3 regions of the Hyphomicrobium album genome follow, and region 3 is predicted to be linked to each of the others. Evidence: predicted binding sites of a transcription regulator. Region 3 holds the regulator's gene; each other region holds the start of a gene.

Region 1 (6,189 bases), 870 kb from region 3:
GAACTTGGCGGCGACGAGCGCGATGCGCATCGCCTGCTCCTGGAACAGCGGCACGCCCTTGGTCTTGCCGAGGATGTTGCGCAATTCGTCCTTGTCGCCGCACTTGGGTGACGGCGAGGGATAGTGCTCCACCTCCACGCCGTCGCGGCGGCGCAGGTAGGGATGCACCATGTCGCCCTGGATGGGACCGGGGCGCACGATCGCCACCTCGATGACCAGATCGTAGAAGCAGCGCGGCTTCAGGCGCGGCAGCATGTTCATCTGCGCCCGGCTTTCCACCTGGAAGACGCCGATGGAGTCCGCCTTGCAGAGCATGTCGTAGACGGCCTCGTCCTCGCGCGGCACGGTGGCGAGCGTCACCGCCGTGCCCTCGTGCTGCTCGATGAGGTCGAACGCCTTGCGGATGCAGGTGAGCATGCCGAGCGCCAGCACGTCGACTTTCAACAGGCCGAGCGCGGCGATGTCGTCCTTGTCCCATTCGATGAAGGTGCGGTCGTCCATCGCCGCGTTGCCGACGGGCACGACCTCGACCAGGGGTCCGCGCGTCAGGACGAAGCCGCCAACGTGCTGCGAGAGGTGGCGCGGAAAACCCATCAGCTCGTAGGCAAGCTCCAGCACGCGCGCCAGCAATGGGTCCTTCGGGTCGAGCCCGGCGGCGCACACGTGCTTCTCGGGCAATTCGCCGCCGCCCGACGTGCCCCACACCATGCCGGCGAGGGCGGCGACCGTATCCTCCGACAGGCCCATCGCCTTGCCGACGTCGCGCACGGCGGAGCGGGCGCGGTAGGAGATGACGGTGGCGGCGAGGCCGGCCCGGTCGCGGCCATAGCGCGCGTAGATGTACTGGATCACCTCCTCGCGCCGCTCGTGCTCGAAATCGACGTCGATGTCGGGCGGCTCCTTGCGCTCGGGCGAGACGAAGCGATCGAACAGCACGTCGATCTCGGTGGGGTTCACCGCAGTGACGGCGAGGCAATAGCAGACGACCGAGTTGGCGGCCGAGCCGCGACCCTGGCAGAGGATGCCCTGCGAGCGGGCGAAGTGGACGATGTCGCGCACGGTGAGGAAGTATTGCGCGTAGTTGAGCTGATCGATGAGCCGCAGCTCGCGCACGATGAGACCGTGCACCTTTTCCGGAATGCCGTCGGGGAAGCGCCAGTGGGCGCCCTCCCAGGCGAGCTCCTCGAGATAGGCTTGCGGCGTCTTGCCCGGCGGGGTCGGCTCGTCGGGATACTCGTAGACGAGCTCGTCGAGGCTGAACGTGCAGGCCACGGCGATCTCCAGCGTGCGGGCGAGGGCGTCCTCGTGCCCGCGGAAGAGGCGCGCCATTTCCATCGGCCATTTGAGATGCCGTTCGGCGTTGGCTTCGAGCCTGAGGCCGGCTTCCTGAATGGTGGTCTTCTCGCGCACGCAGGTGAGGACGTCCTGTAGCGGGCGCCGGTGCGGCGCGTGATAGAGCACGTCGCCGGTGACGACGAGCGGCGTTGCGCAGCGCTCAGCGAGCGCCGCCAGCGCGGCAATGCGGGCGCGGTCGTCGCCGCGATAGGTGTGGCTCGCGGCGAGGTAGAGCGTGGCCCCGTCGCCCAACGCCGCCTTCACCCGCTGTAGCTCCCCCTCGAACGTAGTCGCATTCCCTCTCCCCATGCCACTCGGCATGGGGAGAGGGTTAGGGTGAGGGGCAACCGCTTGTGTCGACGCGCACTTCTGCCCCTCACCCCGACCCTCTCCCCGTGAAGAACAGGGAGAGGGGGAAGTTTTTGCGTTAGGGAAAGGCAGGATGGCGGCGGTGGGCGGCGCCTCATCATCGGCGGCGATAAGTGCGCGCCAGTCCCAGTCGTCGGGGGCCAGCGCGATGAAGATCTGTCCCTCGGCGTGATTTGCGACATCGGCGAGAAAGAGCGTGCACTCGCCCTTCCTGGCGCGCATCTGCCCGAGCGAGATCAGCCGCGACAGGCGCCCGTACGCCTGCCGGTCGCGCGGCAGGCACAAGAGGCTAGGGCCGTCCTGCAGGTCGAGGCGCGCGCCGACGATCAGCTTCAAGCCCACTTCCTTCGCCGCCAGGTGCGCGCGCACGATGCCGGCGAGCGTGTTGCGGTCGGTGACGGCGATCGCCTCCATACCGAGCGCATGCGCCTGCGCCACCAGTTCCTCGCCGTGCGAGGCCCCGCGCAGGAACGAGAAGTTGGTCGTCACCTGCAGCTCGGCGTAGCGGGCGGCTGTGGGCTTCTTTGCCATGCGCTATCCGAACAGCCCGTGCAGGAACCAGCGCGGTAGCTCCTCGTCGCGCCCGTAAATGCCTTCGCGGAACACCCAGTAGCCGGCGCCGCCCTCATCCTCGATGCGGTAGTAGTCGCGCGTGCCGCTCTTCCTGGCGGCGATCTCGTCCCACCATTCGGGCGCCACGCGCTGCGGGCCTTGCGCCTTGAGGATGCGCCGCTCGACGCGCCGCCAGGTGAACCGCGCCGGCGGACCCTCCGGCACCTCGGCGATGACGCAAATCGGCTCCGGCTGCTCCAGGAGCAACGGCGGACGCGCCGGTCCGGGCGGCAGCGGCCAGGCAAGCTCGCGCGCGTGACTGAGCGCGGCAACGCGCGCCTCACTGCGCTCGGGGATATGACTGGCGTGCGCCTCGAGGCGCGTCACGCGCGATGCCCCGAGGCGATTGGCGAGACGATCGACGAGCTGCGCCGCATCGCCTCGAGCGTCGCCTTGCAAGCGCGGCGCGAGCGCACCCTGCTCAACGGGCGCCTTCTCCACTTGAACCGCCGCCAGCACCATGACCTCGACGCCGAAACCGGCATCGAGCGCGGCGAGCTTCTCATTTAGGAGCCCGGTCATGTGCTCGGGCGTCCACGATGGCGCGCTCAGGCCGGCGCGGGCCTCGGCGATGCTGCCGTCGGCGCGATAGAGCGACAGGCAGAGCCGGCGGGCGCCAAGCCCGCGCGATGCCAGATGAGTGCAAAGCTCCTCGGCGAGCCGCGCCGTCTCGGCTTCGAGCTGCTCGGGCGAGATGAGCGGATCGGGCCATGAGCGTTGCACATAGAGGGCCGGCGGCTCGATGAGCGGCCGGCACGGCTCGGAGCGCTCGCCCAGCGCCTGGTCGAGCCGCATCAGCACCGCCTCGACGCCCTTTGCCGAACGGAAGCGGCGCTGCAGGGCGGCGCGCGGCAGACGATAGAGATCGCCGATGCGCTTGAGGCCGAGTCGCTTCAAGAGCAGCACCGTATCGGGTGCGAGCCGCAGCGCTTCGACCGGCAACCGCGCGAGGCAGGCTTCCGCCTCGCCTTCCGCGGCGATCGCCGGTGACGGCGCGAAGCGGGCCAACGCGTGCGCGGCGCCGAGCGTATCGGCGAGACCGACGCGTGCGGTCAGATGAAAGCGCGACAGCCTGTCGATGAGATCGCCGACGAGTTGCCTCTCGCCGCCATAGAGGTGCGCCACGCCGGTGATGTCGATCCACAGGCCGTCATCGCCGTCGATGTTGCGGTTGGGACCGTAGCGGCCACACCAGCGGGCGAGGCGCAACAGCGCCGTGCGGTCCCGGCGCCGATCGGCCGGTTGCGTCAACAGCGCGGGCAAAGCTGCGCGCGCATCGGCGAGGGCCTGACCGATGCGCGCGCCTTGCTCCGCCGCTTGCGGGTTGACGGCGGTAATGCGGATGCCGTGCGTGCCCGCCTCGACCAGGGCGAGCGGCGCCTCACCGGGAACCAGCGATGGCTGCGCGCGGTGCATCCGCTCGATGGGCCACAGTGGCAGCCACACGGAAACGATGCGTTTCATCCGACCATTCCAAGAGAGAGGGCACAGGCTCGCGTGTCAGCGGGCGATGCCGGCAACGTTCCAAGGCGACGGCGTAGTGCGAAGCCCCCGGCGCAGCCCCGTCGAAGGGATGCGAGGCGCTTTGGCGCGACCCGACCCGCCAGCGGGTGGCGGTCGATCCCGCAGGCGACAGCCGCGGATCGGTGACGATGAGACAGGGCGTGGAATGCTCTGCCGCCGCCAGGCTCAAGCGGCGCGCGGGCGTCAGCTCCGCCTCGTCCACCACGCCGATGACAAGGGCGAGGCTCTCGGAGCGCAGGCCCTCCTCCATGGCCCACAAAGCATCGCTGGCGCGCGCCGTCTCGGCGAACAGCCAGGCGGAAGGTTTAAGTCCGAGCGCGGCAAGGCCATGCCCGTGCGGGGCGCCGAGCTCGCGCGCAAACGCGGACGGCCAGCACCACAGGATACGGGAAGCGCCGCCTTGCGAAGCTTCCATGCTCTCCAGGCGGCGCACCGCGAGGCGCAGGGCGAAGCCGAGCGCGGCCGCCCAGTTGCCGGCGCTGGAGCCCGCTCCCGCGTCCGGTCCGAATAGCTCGGGCTTCAGCTCGTGCAGAGAAAGCGCATCGAGGCTTCCGCCAAGACGCTGGTCGAGATCAGCGTCTCCGAGCGTCCATAGGCGCGGCGCTTGATCTTGCTGAGGTGCAATGGATGAGGAGGCGAGGCAGGCAGCGCCACGCTCCAGCTGCGTGATGCGCGTGCGCAAATCGGCGAGCACATTCGTCTTGTTGTGCGGTAGCTGGCCCGCCGGAACGGCGAGGAGGGACTCGCCGTTCCGGTTTGGGCTAGAGCCGCCAAGCCTTACGCTACGCAACCCGTTACGCGGACACGCACTGGGGCTTGGCTCTGGCCGCGAGATCCGCTGCAGAAGGTCGGACGGTGGGGTGGGGGGTGGGACCCTCTGCAGCATTGGAACGCTCTCGCAACAACCGAGGCAACGGCAGCTCGAATGCCGCTGCGTTCTTTTTTTGTTCTAGACTGGGTGAGGTTTCGGGTCAAGATCAAACAGGGAACAAAAGGGGAGAATAAAGGTTGCAGCCACCCCCGCACTAAGATGCAAATTTTCCACAGCTGAGATCTTGCCAACAGGCGAATCGATTCGGCAGGCGACGGGGATGCCGCACCCTTAGGCGCCGATTTGCCGGGTTTTCAGGCGCTTGGCCGTGCATCCAGGAAACAGCTAGAGCGGAAAATCCTGAAAGCGTGCTCGCAGGTGCGATACGACCACAACTGTGTCCTGCATGCTCTGCCGCGACAAAGTGGGACTGATATATACGTGGCATTCACCATATCGCCCTCAAGCTCCCTACCAACTGAGCGAACCTCCGGAGCCATTCAGTAATGCCATCTCGCGGTCTGATGAGTTCTATTGCCGTGGCAGCCCTCACCGTTGCCATTGTTCCCATCGCGACGTCCCAGGCGCATGCCCAGGGTCTGTTCGAATTCCTTTGGGGCGGCAGTCAGGAATGGGGCGGCGGCAAGCAAACCGTCTCGTTCGATCAGAAATATACCGCCGGCCAGGTCATCGTCAGCTTCGGCGATCGCCGGCTGTACCTCATCACCAAGGCAGGGACGGCCACGAGCTACCCGATCGCCGTGCCGCGCGAGCAGAGCCGCTGGCAGGGCACGACCTCGGTCACCGACAAGCGCATCAATCCATCGTGGCGTCCGACGCCCGAGATGCTGCGTGAGAACCCGAAGCTTCCGCTGTGGGTCCCCGGTGGCCACCGGATGAACCCGCTCGGCGTGCGCGCCATGTACCTCGGCTCCAGCACCTATCGCATTCACGGCACCGACGCCCCGTGGACGATCGGCCAAGCGGTGTCGAAGGGCTGCATCCGCATGCTCAACGACGACGTGCTCGACCTCTATCCAAAGGTTCCCGTCGGCACCAAGGTGACGGTGACGTGGCAGCGCTTCAACAGCCAGGCCGTGGCGTCTGGCGACGAGCCGGCTCCGTATAACCCGATGGCCGCCGCCGCTGCCGAGGCACCGACTTACAAGGCGCCGCCGCGCAGCATCCGCATGCGTACGCCCGCAGCCAACGTCGAGACGGTCGCCGCGACCAGCGACACGGGCGCCAACGACATGGGCGCTCCTGCCGTCGATCCGTCGGCCGACGAGGCGGCACTCGCCGCGGCCGCCGAGAAGCCGCTCGAGAAGAAGCCGGTGAAGAAGGCCGAGGCGCACAAGAAGCCGGCGCCACACGAGGACGCCGTGGCCATTGCGGAGCGCGCCGCCGCCGCTGCAGCCAAGGCTGCCGAGGCTGCCCGCGCCGCCGCCGAAGCCGCCAAGAAGGCGGCCGAGGACGCCAAGAAGGCGACGTCGGCTCAGTCGGCCGAGCCCGGCAAGAGCGCCGCGCTCTAAGCTCAG
Region 2 (6,189 bases), 1.1 Mb from region 3:
CAGGGAGCAGGGAGGCGCGCCGACGGCGACCGACTTCGATCTCTACGACACGGTGCTGACGGGCCCCGCCACGGGGCAGCGCTATACCTATGAGCCGACGACGGGCTCGCTGGACGATACACCGGCACGCAAAGTAGCGCCTGCGCGCGGGCGCAAGGCGAAAGCCGAGCCGACGAGCACTCCGGTGGTGCCGCCGGATTCGGTCACCGGGCGTTCACTCACCCTCGTGATCTCGATCATGTGCTTCCTCGCCTGCCTGACGGCCGGCGCCGTCTACATGATCAATCAATCCGCCAACGCTTGGCTGAAGGATATCGCCAGCGAGGTGACGGCGCAGATCGAGCCGCGCGACGGCATGGACGTCGACAAGACGGTGCGCGACGCCGAGGCGTTCCTGCGCAACCAGAAGGGCATCGCCCGCGCCAATGCCTTGAGCCTCGAGGCATCTTCGAAGTTGCTCGAGCCGTGGCTCGGCAATTCGGACGTGCTCGCGGCATTGCCCGTGCCGCGCCTGCTCGCCATCGAGATCGACCGCGACAACCCGCCCAATATCGAGCAGCTGCGCGCCGACCTGACCAAGCAGTTCCCCTCCGCTTCCCTCGACGATCACCGACGCTGGCAGCAGCAGATCCGTACGGTTACACGCTCGTTCGCGCTTGGCGGGTTGGCCATTCTCCTGCTCGTCGGCGCCGCAACCATTGCCATCATCGTCTCCGCCACCCGCTCGGCGCTGGCCTCCAACCGCGAAATCGTCGAGGTTCTGCATTTCGTGGGGGCGACGGACCGCTATATTGCCCGCGAGTTCGAGCGCCATTTCCTCCGTCTCGGCATTCGCGCCGGGATCGTCGGGGCGCTGTCCGCCATGGCGGTGTTCTTCGGTATGCCGATGATCATGGAGATGCTCGGCGGCGGGCAGACCACGCAGGCCGAAATGCACCGGCTGATCGGCACCGGCGGCCTCGACCCCGCCGGCTATGCGATGCTCGGCGGCGTGGTTATCGCAATCTCCGCGTTGTGTATGCTGACATCCCGGTTCGGGGTCTTCCGTATCCTCAATTCCAAGGCCTAGCACGCAGGTGCAGCAAAACAACCGGGCAAAACGGTATTCGCTCGGCTGCATAATGAGACCTGTCGAAATAGGGATCAAATCGGGTAGTCTGCGCCGACGCTCAATGGCGCGGGCGACTAAGGACGGACAACGTAGGCGGCGCTTGCGATGAGCAGCTTGCGGCGAGCTTTGATCATCGGGCTGGGAGCGGCAGTGTCCTTGCTGGCACTGGGCTTTGTCCTGTTCGCCAGCGTCGTCACGCGATTTCCTGCCGACAACAATCCCCACGCGGACGGTATCGTGGTCCTCACCGGCGAGAGCATGCGCATCGCCGAGGGCGCGCGTCTGCTGGACGAGGGCCGTGCCCAGCGCATGCTGATCTCCGGCGTCTTCCGCCGCACGGGCAAGAAGGCGCTGCTCGAGATCTCCGGCCTTCCCGAAGACAAGTTCGACTGCTGCGTGGACATCGGCTACGCCGCGCTCGATACGGCCGGCAACGCCAACGAGACCCGCGCGTGGGCGGTGTCGCACGGCTACGGCAGCCTAATAGTGGTGACGGCGAGCTACCACATGCCGCGCAGCCTCGCGGAGTTGGCGCTGGCGCTGCCTTCCACGGAGCTCATTCCGCACCCGGTGATACCCAACAATTTCCCGCCGACGCGCTGGTGGCTGCATGCATCGGTCACCCGCACGCTCGTTTCGGAATACTTCAAATTCCTTCCGGCGGCGGCGCATTTCACCATCGCCCGCCTGCTGCGCTCGACGCAGCCAAATTCGGTGGCCGAGATGCCGGCCGAGAATCCCGCAGCTGGGATCTTTTGAGCCTTGTCTCTGACGCTCATCCGCTCGCTCGTGTTCGCAGTGCTTTTCTACCTGAGCACCGCGATCTTCGTCGTGGGCGGGTCGTTCCTGCTTTTCGGCCCACGCCGTTGGGCCATGGCTGGCCTCAAGGCCCACGCCATCGTCTCGCTATGGCTGCTGCGATGGGTCGTGGGCACGCGCATGGAGGTCCGCGGTCGCGACAAGCTGCCGAAGCCGCCGTACCTCGTCGCCTCAAAGCACCAGTCCGCCTGGGATACGTTCGCACTGATCCCGATCTTCACCGACCCGGCAATGGTGATGAAATGGGAGCTGACCCTCATTCCCTTCTACGGCTGGTTCTCACGTAAGTTCGAGCACGTCTTCGTTCGGCGTGAGCGCGGGCCCGCAGCCCTGCGCCATCTCGTGCGTGACGCGCAGGATCGTGCCGCCGCCGGCCGCGAGATCGTCCTCTTCCCCGAGGGTACGCGACGTGCGCCAGGGGCTGAACCCGACTACAAACCGGGCGCCGTGGCGCTCTACGAAGGCCTGGGATTGCCGTGCGTGCCGCTTGCGCTCAACTCGGGGCTCTACTGGCCCCGGCGAGAATGGGTCCGCTATCCGGGCACGATCATCGTTGAGATCCTCGACGCGTTGCCACCGGGTCTGCCGCGCGCCGAGTTCAAAGCGGAGTTGCAGAAGCGCATCGAGGGTGCGGCGAGCCGGCTGATCGTGGAAGCCGCGCGCTCCCCCAATCCGCCACCTATCTCGGCCGAAACCGTGGCGCGGGCTGAGAGCATCTTGGCGTAGCCGCTCCGCGAGTTGGGCAGCCAATCTGTAACCAAGATTTTAATAGATTAATCAACAAATTGCGCAGACGTGCGCAGTTCGTGTGGAAATTCGGGCCGAACTTCGCGTCCTCGCATCGCCGGAAAAGTAAAAGCGCCGCCCTGTCGGGCGACGCATTCACTTCCATCACGGCGGTAAATCGTCCGATGCGGAAAACTGAACTGAATTCGACAACTACTTTTTCTTGGCCGCCGGCTTAGCCTTGGCAGGTGCCGCCTTCGGCTTGCGCTGAATGACGGCGGTCTTCGCCTTGGCGGAGGCCGGCGCAACATAACTACCGGTGGGGCGGGCCTTCGCGGCGGCCTTGGTGGAAGCTTTAGCCATGTCGAACCTCATCGATCTGGATTTCGAACGTAAGCGTCGCAACCACGCGCAATCTACTGAGCAGCACGAACCCGAAATGTGGTGCTGCGAATGCGGCTGTATCACATTCTATCAATGGTCCAGCGGGGCCATTCAGTGCGCCGCGTGCAAAGTTGTGCAGAACGGCATCGAGGCACCTTCGCTGCCATCGGGTTGACGCGGTTGGCGGCCATCGCGAGCGGTTGCACCGACAAGAACTTATAGGGAACTTAATAGGAACATTTTATTGACTTTGCGCCGCCTCGCCCCCATATTGGTGGGCCGAGATGCAGGACCGCCTGATGCCCGACGCAGCCGATGTCTCCCCGCCGATTTCTCGCGATATCTGGGAGCTCAAATACCGCCTGAAAGATGCAGGCGGTGCGCCGGTCGATTCGTCGCTCGATGACACGTTCTGGCGCGTCGCTCGTGCAGCCGCGGCCGTCGAAAAGGGCGGCAAGCGGGGGCGCGAGCAGTGGGCGAAGCGCTTCCACGACGGAATGGCCGATCTGGGCTTCCTGCCCGCCGGCCGCATCCTCGCCGGGGCCGGCACTGGCCGCGCGGTGACGCTCTTCAACTGCTTCGTGCTCGGCAAGATCGAGGACGACCTCAGCGCCATTTTCGACGGCGTGAAGGACGCGGCGCTGACCATGCAGCAGGGCGGCGGCATCGGCCACGATTTCTCCACGCTCCGTCCCAAGGGAGCACCCGTCGCCTCGATCGGAGCGGATGCCTCCGGACCGGTCAGCTTCATGGAAGTGTGGGACGCCATGTGCCGCACGATCATGTCGGCCGGTGCCCGGCGCGGCGCCATGATGGCGACGCTGCATTGCGACCATCCCGACATCGAGGCCTTTATCGGCGCGAAGGCCGACCCGGCCAAGCTGCGCAACTTCAATCTGTCGGTGCTCGTCACCGACGCCTTCCTCGAGGCCGTGCGCGGCGATCGCGCCTGGGATCTGAAGTTCGGCGGCAAGGTCTACCGCACGCTGCCGGCGCGGGCGTTGTGGGAGCGCATCATGCGCGCCACGTACGATTTCGCCGAGCCGGGTGTGGTGTTCATCGACCGCGTCAACGCCCGCAATAACCTCAACTACTGCGAGGAGATCCACGCCACGAACCCCTGCGGCGAGCAGCCGTTGCCGCCGTTCGGCGCCTGCCTGCTGGGCTCGATCAATCTGGCGCGGCTCATCGAGAAGCCGTTCACGGGCGACGCCCATCTCGACGTCGGCAAGCTCGCCGAGCGCGTGAAGGTGGCCGTCCGCTTCCTCGACAACGTCATCGACGTCTCGAACTATCCGCTGCCGGCCCAGCGCGAAGAGGCGTTCGCCAAGCGGCGCATCGGTCTCGGCGTCACCGGGCTGGCGGACGCGCTGATCTTCTGCGGCGTTCGCTACGGCACGGACGAGGCAGCCAAGCTCGCCGGCACGTGGATGGCCGCCATCCAGAACGCCGCCTATGCGGCGAGCAGCGAACTCGCCGAAGAGAAGGGCGCCTTCCCGCTGTTCGATGCCGAGCGCTTCCTGGCGAGCCCCAACGTTGCCCTCCTCGACAAGGAGGTACGCGCCGCGATCCGCCGGCACGGCATCCGCAACGGCTGTCTCACCTCGATCGCGCCGACCGGGACGATCTCGCTCCTCGCCGGCAACGTCTCCAGTGGCGTGGAGCCCGTGTTCGACTACCGCTACAGCCGCCGTCTGCTCAGCCGCGACGGCAGCGCCCGCGAGGAAACGGTCGAAGATTACGCCCATGCTGCGTTCCGCCGGCAGTTCGGCCCGACCGCCGCTCTGCCGGATGCGTTCGTGCGCGCCGCGGATCTGACGCCAGCCGAGCATCTCGCCATGCAGGCGGCGCTGCAGCCGTGGGTCGACAGCGCCATCTCCAAGACGATCAACTGCCCGGAGGACATTTCCTTCGAGGACTTCAAGGATATCTACCTCGAGGCGCATGCGCGTGGTCTCAAGGGCTGCACGACCTACCGGCCCAACCCGGTCACCGGCGCCGTCCTGCAGTCCGCGCCGGCAGCTGGCCCGTCCCCGCCTGCGAAGGCCGTCAAACCCATCGTCGAGGTCGCTGCACCGCACGAGCGCGCCGGGGTCGTCTACATGGCCCCGCCGCTGGAGCGCGATGGCGTTCTCTCCGGCTTCACGTACAAGCTCAAGTGGCCGGCCAACGACCACGCGATCTACGTGACGATCAACGACATCGAACACAATGGCCGGAGGCGCCCGTTCGAGATCTTCATCAACACCCGCAACCTCGAGCACTATGCCTGGACCGTGGCGCTCACCCGCATGATCAGCGCCGTCTTCAGGCGCGGCGGCGACGTGACGTTCGTGGCCGACGAGCTCAAGGCCGTCTTCGACCCGCAGGGTGGCCAGTGGATGGGCGGCCGCTACGTGCCGAGCCTCCTCGCCGCCATCGGCGAGGTGATCGAGACGCACATGCGGCGCACCGGTTTCCTGCAGAGCGAGGAAGCAAGTATGGCGCTCGGTGAAGTTCGGCGGCAAGGCGAGGCGGTGAGCGGCGCCGCGCAAAGCACCAATACTGCGCGGCAGCCGACGCGCCTGCGGCTGTGCCCGAGATGCTCGTCGGCAGACTATGTCCAGCAGGAAGGTTGCTGGGTTTGCAACGCCTGCGGTTTCTCTCGCTGCGGCTGACAATTGTGCCTCGCGTTGCACACGCGATGCGAGGCCCGCGGCGTTCGCGACACACGGCAATTTTGCGTTCACTCTGCCCAAAAATCACAGATATGGAGCCACAATTCGGCTCCAAACCAGGGGCATCGTTAAGCAATGCGGAATAGGCTGGCACGAAAAGAAAAGAGCGTCGAACAGAGCACGAATCGCAAGTCCGCCAAGGGATCTGCAGTAATGGTTGCGCGTATCATTGAGCTCGCCCTGTATCGGGCGCAGCGTTCCCTCGCCGAAGACGAACAAGCCGAGCGAGCCTCTCGCGCACAGGAGCGCACCCGCTTTCATTTCTGGTCGGGCGCTTCCGGCAAGCGTTACGTTCACAGCGTCTACGAGCTGCTGGAGTGCCCGCCGCTCCCAGCCGCCAATTTCGTTCTCGTCCGCCGCCGCGCCAATGGCCGCGCCGAAGCGCTGTCGATCGGCCGCGTCGGTAACGGCGCCCCCTCGCTCAATCTCGCC
Region 3 (6,189 bases):
CGACGCGGCCCTGCACCTGGTCGTCGACGACGGTCTCGCCCTCGCGCGGCGCCTTGAGGCGGATGACGTACGGCACGCCCGCCGGCGCTTCGGCCGGATCGCGCTCGCGCCAGGGCGAGCGAATGGTCAGCGGCTGCTTTTCGGCCTGCGCCTTTTCGCGCATGGCGTCGAGCTCGGCCGGGGTCAGCCAGCACTTGTAGGCGTGTCCGTTGGCGAGCAGCTCCTCGGCCACCTGCCGGTGCCGGTGGGCGCGGCCAAACTGGGAGACGGTGTCGCCGTCCCAGTTGAGCTCCAGCCATTTGAGGCCGTCGACGATCGCCGCCACGGCTTCGGGATTGTTGCGCTCGCGGTCGGTATCTTCGATGCGCAGCAGCATCTTGCCGCCGCGGCCCTTGGCGTACAGCCAGTTGAACAGGGCCGTGCGAGCCCCCCCGATGTGCAGGTAGCCCGTGGGCGAAGGGGCAAAGCGCACGATCGGCGCGCCGGCGCTGCGTGACGTGTCGGTCATCTTGTTATCGATTGCCGTTGAGATGCGGGATTGAGCTTGGCGATGTAGCATGCCTGAGCGGGGCGGTTAAGGGGCGGCAGGGTTCGGGGATGTTCGGTAGGGCAGGCATGGACGGCGGCGGCGCTCTGGCGCCGCTGGAACGCCGCCTCGAGGCCGAGCAGGAACGCTGGTTCTGCTGGCTGCCGGTGCTCCTTGGATGCGGCATCGGGGCGTATTTCGCGCTGCCCGTCGAACCGTCGCTGGTGCTCGCTCTGGTTCCCTTGGTCGTCATGCTCGCCTGGCGCGGGGCGCGCACGGGGCGGGGGACGCTCGGCTCGCTGCTCGTTGCAGCGCTGCTGGCGGCAAGCGTCGGCTTCGCGCTCGCCAAAATCCGCGTCGAATGGGTGCGGGCACCGGTGCTGGAGCGGCAGATCAACAGCGCCGAGGTGCACGGCTGGGTCGAGCAGGTCGAGCCCAAGGCGGGGGGGTGGGCAGCGGTTCACCCTCCGTGTCGTGGCGCTGGGCGACCTGGCGGTGGCGGCGCGGCCGGCACGGGTGCGCGTCTCGCTCACACGCGCGACGCCGGAGGTTGCGGCAGGGACCGCGGTGCACTTGCGCGCGACGCTGATGCCGCCGTCCGAGCCGGCGCTGCCCGGCGACTACGACTTCGGGCGGCAGGCGTGGTTCGCGGGCATCGGCGCGGTCGGCTATTCGCTGTCGGCGCCGGTGGTCGATGCGAATGCGGGCGATCCGCCATTGGATTTGCGGCTGTGGGCCTGGGTGCAGCGCCTGCGCCAGGGTATAGGCGCGCGCATCGCCGCGGCGCTGCCGGGAGAACGCGGCGCCATCGCCACGGCGCTGATCACCGGCGAGCGCGGCGGCATCTCGGAGGCGACGAACGAGGCGTTTCGCGACAGCGGCATCCTGCACATCCTGTCGATCTCCGGCTTCCACATGGCGATCATGGCGGGCTCGGTGTTCTTCATCGTGCGCTTGGGGCTCGCGTGCTTCCCAGCTATTGCGCTGCGCTATCCGATCAAGAAATGGGCCGCGGCTGCGGCGCTGATCGCCGCATTGGCGTATCTGATGATCTCCGGCGCGGCCTTCGCAACGGTGCGCTCGACGATCATGATCGGCATCATGTTCCTGGCCGTTCTGCTCGACCGGCCGGCGCTTGCCTTGCGCAACGTTGTGCTGGCCGCGACGCTTATCCTCATCGCGTTTCCCGAAAGCCTGTTCGACGTCGGCTTCCAGATGTCGTTTGCCGCGGTGCTGGCGCTGGTCGCGGTGTACGAGGCCCTGCGCCAGCGCGATCTCTGGGCGTCGCTGATGGAGGGCGGTGCGGGACGGCTCGCCGTGTTCTTTGCCGGTATCGTGCTGTCGACTCTAATAGCCAGCGCCGCGGTGGCGCCGTTCGCCGCCTATCACTTCCACAAGAGCCAGCAGTTCGCCGTCATCGCCAACCTCATCGCCCTGCCGGTGTGCAACCTGCTGGTCATGCCGGCGGCTCTGGCGGCGCTGGTCGCCATGCCGTTCGGGCTCGAAGCCTATCCGCTCTGGGTGATGGGCTGGGGCATCGACGCGATGGTGTGGACGGCGCGTCGCGTGGCGGAGCTGCCGGGCGCGGTGCTCCCGGTTCCGGCGATGCCGACGCTGGCGTTCCTGCTGATGGTGGCGGGTGGTTTGTGGCTGATGCTGTGGCAGACGCGCTGGCGCTTCGCCGGCGTGGCGCTGATCGCCGGCGGGGTTGCCCTGGCACCGACGCTGCCGGCCCCCGACATTCTCATCGGCAGCGACGGGGAGCTTGTCGCCGTACGCGGGGAGGGGGGCGTGTTGTCGGCAATCGGCGCGCGCAGCGCCAACTTCGAGCTGGAGCGCTGGCTCGAGCACGATGGCTCACCGGGTGCCGTCGAGGAGGCGGCTAAAGCGCGGGCCTTCACCTGCGACGGCATCGGCTGCCGCTCCCGGGTGAAAGGCCTCGACGTGGCGGTGGCACGACATCCCGCGGCCTTCGCCGAGGACTGCCGACGGGCGGCGATCCTCGTTTCACCCCTGGTCAGTCCGCGCGGCTGCGCCACGCCCAAGACGGTTGTCGATTTCTTCGCCGCGCGCCGCGAGGGCACGCACGCGCTCTATATCGGCGCCGACGGCAGCATCCGTGTCGAAACGGTCGCCCGGACGCGCGGCACCCGCCCCTGGTCGATGCCGGCCCGGCGCGGCGCACCCGCCGGGTTCGACCCGGAGGGGCGGCGCACCGCCGGCCTTCAGTAGCGGCGCATCAACCCGACGAGGCGCCCCTGGATGTCGACCTGATCGGGGCCGAAGATGCGCGTCTTGAACTCGGGGTTGGCGGCTTCGAGGGCGATGGTGGTGCCCTTCTTGCGTAGCCGCTTGAGGGTAGCCTCCTCCTGATCCACCAGGGCGACGACGATGTCGCCGTTCTCGGCGGTGTCGCAGCGGCGGATGATCACCGTGTCGCCGTCGAGAATACCCGCCTCGATCATCGAGTCGCCCTTCACCTCGAGGGCGAAATGCTCGCCGTTGGTGAGGAGGTCCGGCGGGCAGGCGATGTCGTGGCTGTGGTTCTGGATGGCGCTGATCGGGGTGCCGGCGGCGATGCGGCCCATGACCGGCACCGACACCGTGCGGCTGTCGATCATAGTCGAGGGCGGCGTAGACAATTCGCGGCTGCGGCTGCCCTCGATGACACTCGGTTGGAAGCCGGCGCGCTTGGGCACGGCGGGGGTCGTCTGGTTTTCGGGAAGGCGAATGACTTCGATAGCGCGGGCCCGGTGGGGAAGGCGGCGGATGAAGCCGCGCTCGACGAGGGCCGTGATCAGCCGGTGGATGCCGGACTTGGACTTCAGGTCGAGTGCATCCTTCATCTCGTCGAAGGACGGCGGCACGCCTTTGTCCTGCATGCGCGCGTGGATGAAGAGCAGCAGCTCTTTTTGTTTTTCGGTGAGCATCAAGCCTCCTGGTGCTCGGCCGGCGGGGCGCTCCTTCCAGGTTGTCTGGACAAAGCGTGAACGTACCCTAGCCGTTCCTTAAGCGTTCCGCAAGAGGGGTTGGGTGCTGTCCGTATTTGCTGGAAAACGTCCTAATTTGCCTTGGGGATGTTCTTGTCGGTGGGCCACGCGATAACCATGTCCTCCCCGCGTTTGCAGAGGAGCTAACATGCTACGTCTTCAGGCGCCGGAAACATGCCGCCCCCGAGACGTCAATAGCGTTGAAGGATAAGCGGGATAACCACGCCCTCCCGGTTTGAACCCGTCAGTGAGGATGGGGAGAGGGGTCCATGACGTGGGCTTCTGGTAAATAGGCGAAAGCGCTGTCGGAATTGACCCCCTCACTGGGAATATTTTCGGCGGTTCTTAGCCGCCAGACAGGAGCCCCGGTCACAAGCCGGGGCTCATTGCTTAGATGTCGTCGTATTCGCCAGGTTTCGTGGATTTTTCCGCCAGAATTTCCTTGTCGAACTCAAGCTTGCGGACGAGCCGTTCGATCTCCTTCACGCCCACCGGGCCAGTCACGATAACCTCGAAATCGGCCTCACTCGATAGGATGCCCTTCAACAAAGTTCGCTCGCCTTCCATCTTCTCGCGCTCCTTCTTCGGAGGCGCGCTGTGTGAGGGCGACGTCCGTGGCTGAACCGCCGGGACCTCGTCGCTCGCATCGTCCTCCAACTCGTCAGGAGCCACGTCTGCGCACCACGCCGGCCGCTGCGCTTGGGCTCACCGACCATGCGTGGTCGATTGCCGAACTGATCGAAGGCGCGGTGCAGGGAGAAGTTGAGCCCGCGCCCGGTCGTCGCGTCGGACGGTTCCGGGTGATTGAGGGTGGCCAATCTTGACCGTTTAGGGGAAAGGCTTGAGACTCCGATTCGTGAACGAAAAGAGCCGCTCGCGGGGCACGCGCAGCGGCTCTTACGATCACTTCCCCTACCTGGCTCGGCAAGGGTGAATCAGTAGCTTCACGATTCAGTCTCGCGTCTCTCGTGCGTGTGGTCAAGCCCGAGCCGCGCAACGTGGAGATATGAAATGCTGAAGAACTCTGGCCTGAGCGGCCCCTGTGCACTGACATACGCAGACATCAATCGCAACGTTCAGCAAGGTCGCCCGGGCAACTATGTTGCGGGCGACCTTAATGAGCACGGCGGAATTACTGTTGAACGCGCCGGTCGGTCTGATCACGACGTACACGGGCGCCTGCAAGACTACATCGGCGTGTATCGCTACTTTAAATTCGGTTATGCACAGTCAGCGCGAGAGGCCTTCGAAAAGGAATGCCGCCTCTATCATGACTTCGATCCGCCGGATAACGCCATCCACCCCGATCGGCCTAACGGGACTAACTGGATGTGCCCTTGCTGCGTGATCTTTGATTGATGTCCGGACCCAGCATCTGCAAGACATCGGAAAGTGCAGCATAGTAGCCATGATGCCAGTACGCCTGTTCGGGTGTACTGGCATTCAAATGCTTCTGATCGGCCGCCACGTACGGAGCCTCATCGGCAAGCCACCTCTTCAGCTTGTCGCGGCGCTTTCCCAGACGTCCAACTATCTTTTGATTTTCCAAACCCATCCCCCGCGAACGCTCACGTTGAGCCGAAGTTCCTCAACGAAGGCCTAAGGACCGAGTGTCCTAAGTCGAAAACGCGGCTGGCCTAATTCACCCAGCACCAGGGGTTGTATTTCCGGCTCTCAGAAGTCGAGCGGGAGAACGCGCACGGTGTCGCCCGGTGCAGCGGCGGGGGCGTCGGGCGGGCGCACGATGAGCACATCGGCAGCGGCAAGCGCCGACATGTGGGAGCTGTCCTGCGAGGCGAGGGCCGTGACGCGCGGCAGGGCGCCGGCGACGCGCTCCAGCGTGCCACGCATGTAGTGCTGGCGCGGCCCGTTCGCCTCCATGGGGTGCGCCAGCACCGCGGCCCGCTCGTCGAGCGGCGCGTCCGTGCGCCCCAGCAGGCGGAACATCAGCGGCACCAGGAAAAGGCGCGCGGCGATCAGGCAGGACAGCGGGTTGCCGGGCAGGCCGAGGACGCGCTGGGCGGCGAGACGGCCGAAGAGCATGGGCTTGCCGGGGCGGACGGCGACCTTCCAGAAATCGAGGGCCAGCCCGCGGGCTTCCAGCGCCGGCTTGACCAGGTCGCGGTCGCCCACCGAGGCGCCGCCGATGGTCACCAGAATGTCGGCGTCGGCCGCGGTGGCGAGTTTGGCCTGCAAGTCTTCGAGCGTGTCGGCGGCAATGCCGAGCAGCCACGGTTCCCCGCCGAAGCGGCGGACGAGCGCCGCCAGGCCGTAGGGGTTGGACGACACGATCTGCCCCGGCCCGGGCGTGCGGCCGGGCTCGACCAGCTCGTCGCCGGTGGCGAGGATGGCGACGACGGGGGCGCGGCGCACGCTGATTCCGGCGTTGCCGCCGGCCGCAGCCAGCGTGATCGCCGAGGCATCGAGCAGGCGTCCGGCGCGCAGGAGCGTGTCGCCGATACGGAAATCGTCCCCGGCCCGGCGAATATTGGCGCCTGGCTTGGCCGCCTCGCGCACGGTGAGGCTGTCGCCGGCGCGCTCCGTATCCTCCTGGATGACGACGGCATCGGCGCCCTGGGGCACGCTGGCGCCGGTGAAGATGCGCACCGTTTGGCTCGGCCCGACCTCGCCCGCGAAGGGTCCGCCGGCGTTCGATTCACCGATCACCTCGAG

The links. Region 3 encodes LexA, which represses DNA repair genes until DNA is damaged. Its sites were predicted from a motif close to TGTTCNNNNTGTGTTCNG; they were not measured.
Region 1: a site for LexA is predicted at 4,775-4,792, ahead of GIW81_RS07655 (ImuA family protein). Genes of this name have one in related genera too.
Region 2: a site for LexA is predicted at 3,262-3,279, ahead of GIW81_RS08880 (adenosylcobalamin-dependent ribonucleoside-diphosphate reductase). Genes of this name have one in related genera too.

The regions. Positions count from the first base shown of each region.
Region 1 covers NZ_WMBQ01000001.1:1,577,450-1,583,638, forward strand. The annotation lists gene GIW81_RS07645 (error-prone DNA polymerase) at 1-2,235, opposite strand, end outside; gene GIW81_RS07650 (Y-family DNA polymerase) at 2,239-3,780, opposite strand; gene GIW81_RS07655 (ImuA family protein) at 3,698-4,534, opposite strand; gene GIW81_RS19030 (L,D-transpeptidase) at 5,158-6,183, shown strand.
Region 2 covers NZ_WMBQ01000001.1:1,849,513-1,855,701, forward strand. The annotation lists gene GIW81_RS08855 (cell division protein FtsX) at 1-1,069, shown strand, start outside; gene GIW81_RS08860 (YdcF family protein) at 1,262-1,870, shown strand; gene GIW81_RS08865 (lysophospholipid acyltransferase family protein) at 1,874-2,656, shown strand; gene GIW81_RS08870 (hypothetical protein) at 2,870-3,019, opposite strand; gene GIW81_RS08875 (hypothetical protein) at 3,018-3,215, shown strand; gene GIW81_RS08880 (adenosylcobalamin-dependent ribonucleoside-diphosphate reductase) at 3,340-5,697, shown strand; gene GIW81_RS08885 (hypothetical protein) at 5,911-6,189, shown strand, end outside.
Region 3 covers NZ_WMBQ01000001.1:711,077-717,265, reverse strand. The annotation lists gene gltX (glutamate--tRNA ligase) at 1-508, opposite strand, end outside; gene GIW81_RS03460 (ComEC/Rec2 family competence protein) at 701-2,758, shown strand; gene lexA (transcriptional repressor LexA) at 2,752-3,456, opposite strand; gene GIW81_RS03450 (hypothetical protein) at 3,907-4,188, opposite strand; gene GIW81_RS03445 (hypothetical protein) at 4,528-4,875, shown strand; gene GIW81_RS03440 (molybdopterin molybdotransferase MoeA) at 5,191-6,189, opposite strand, start outside.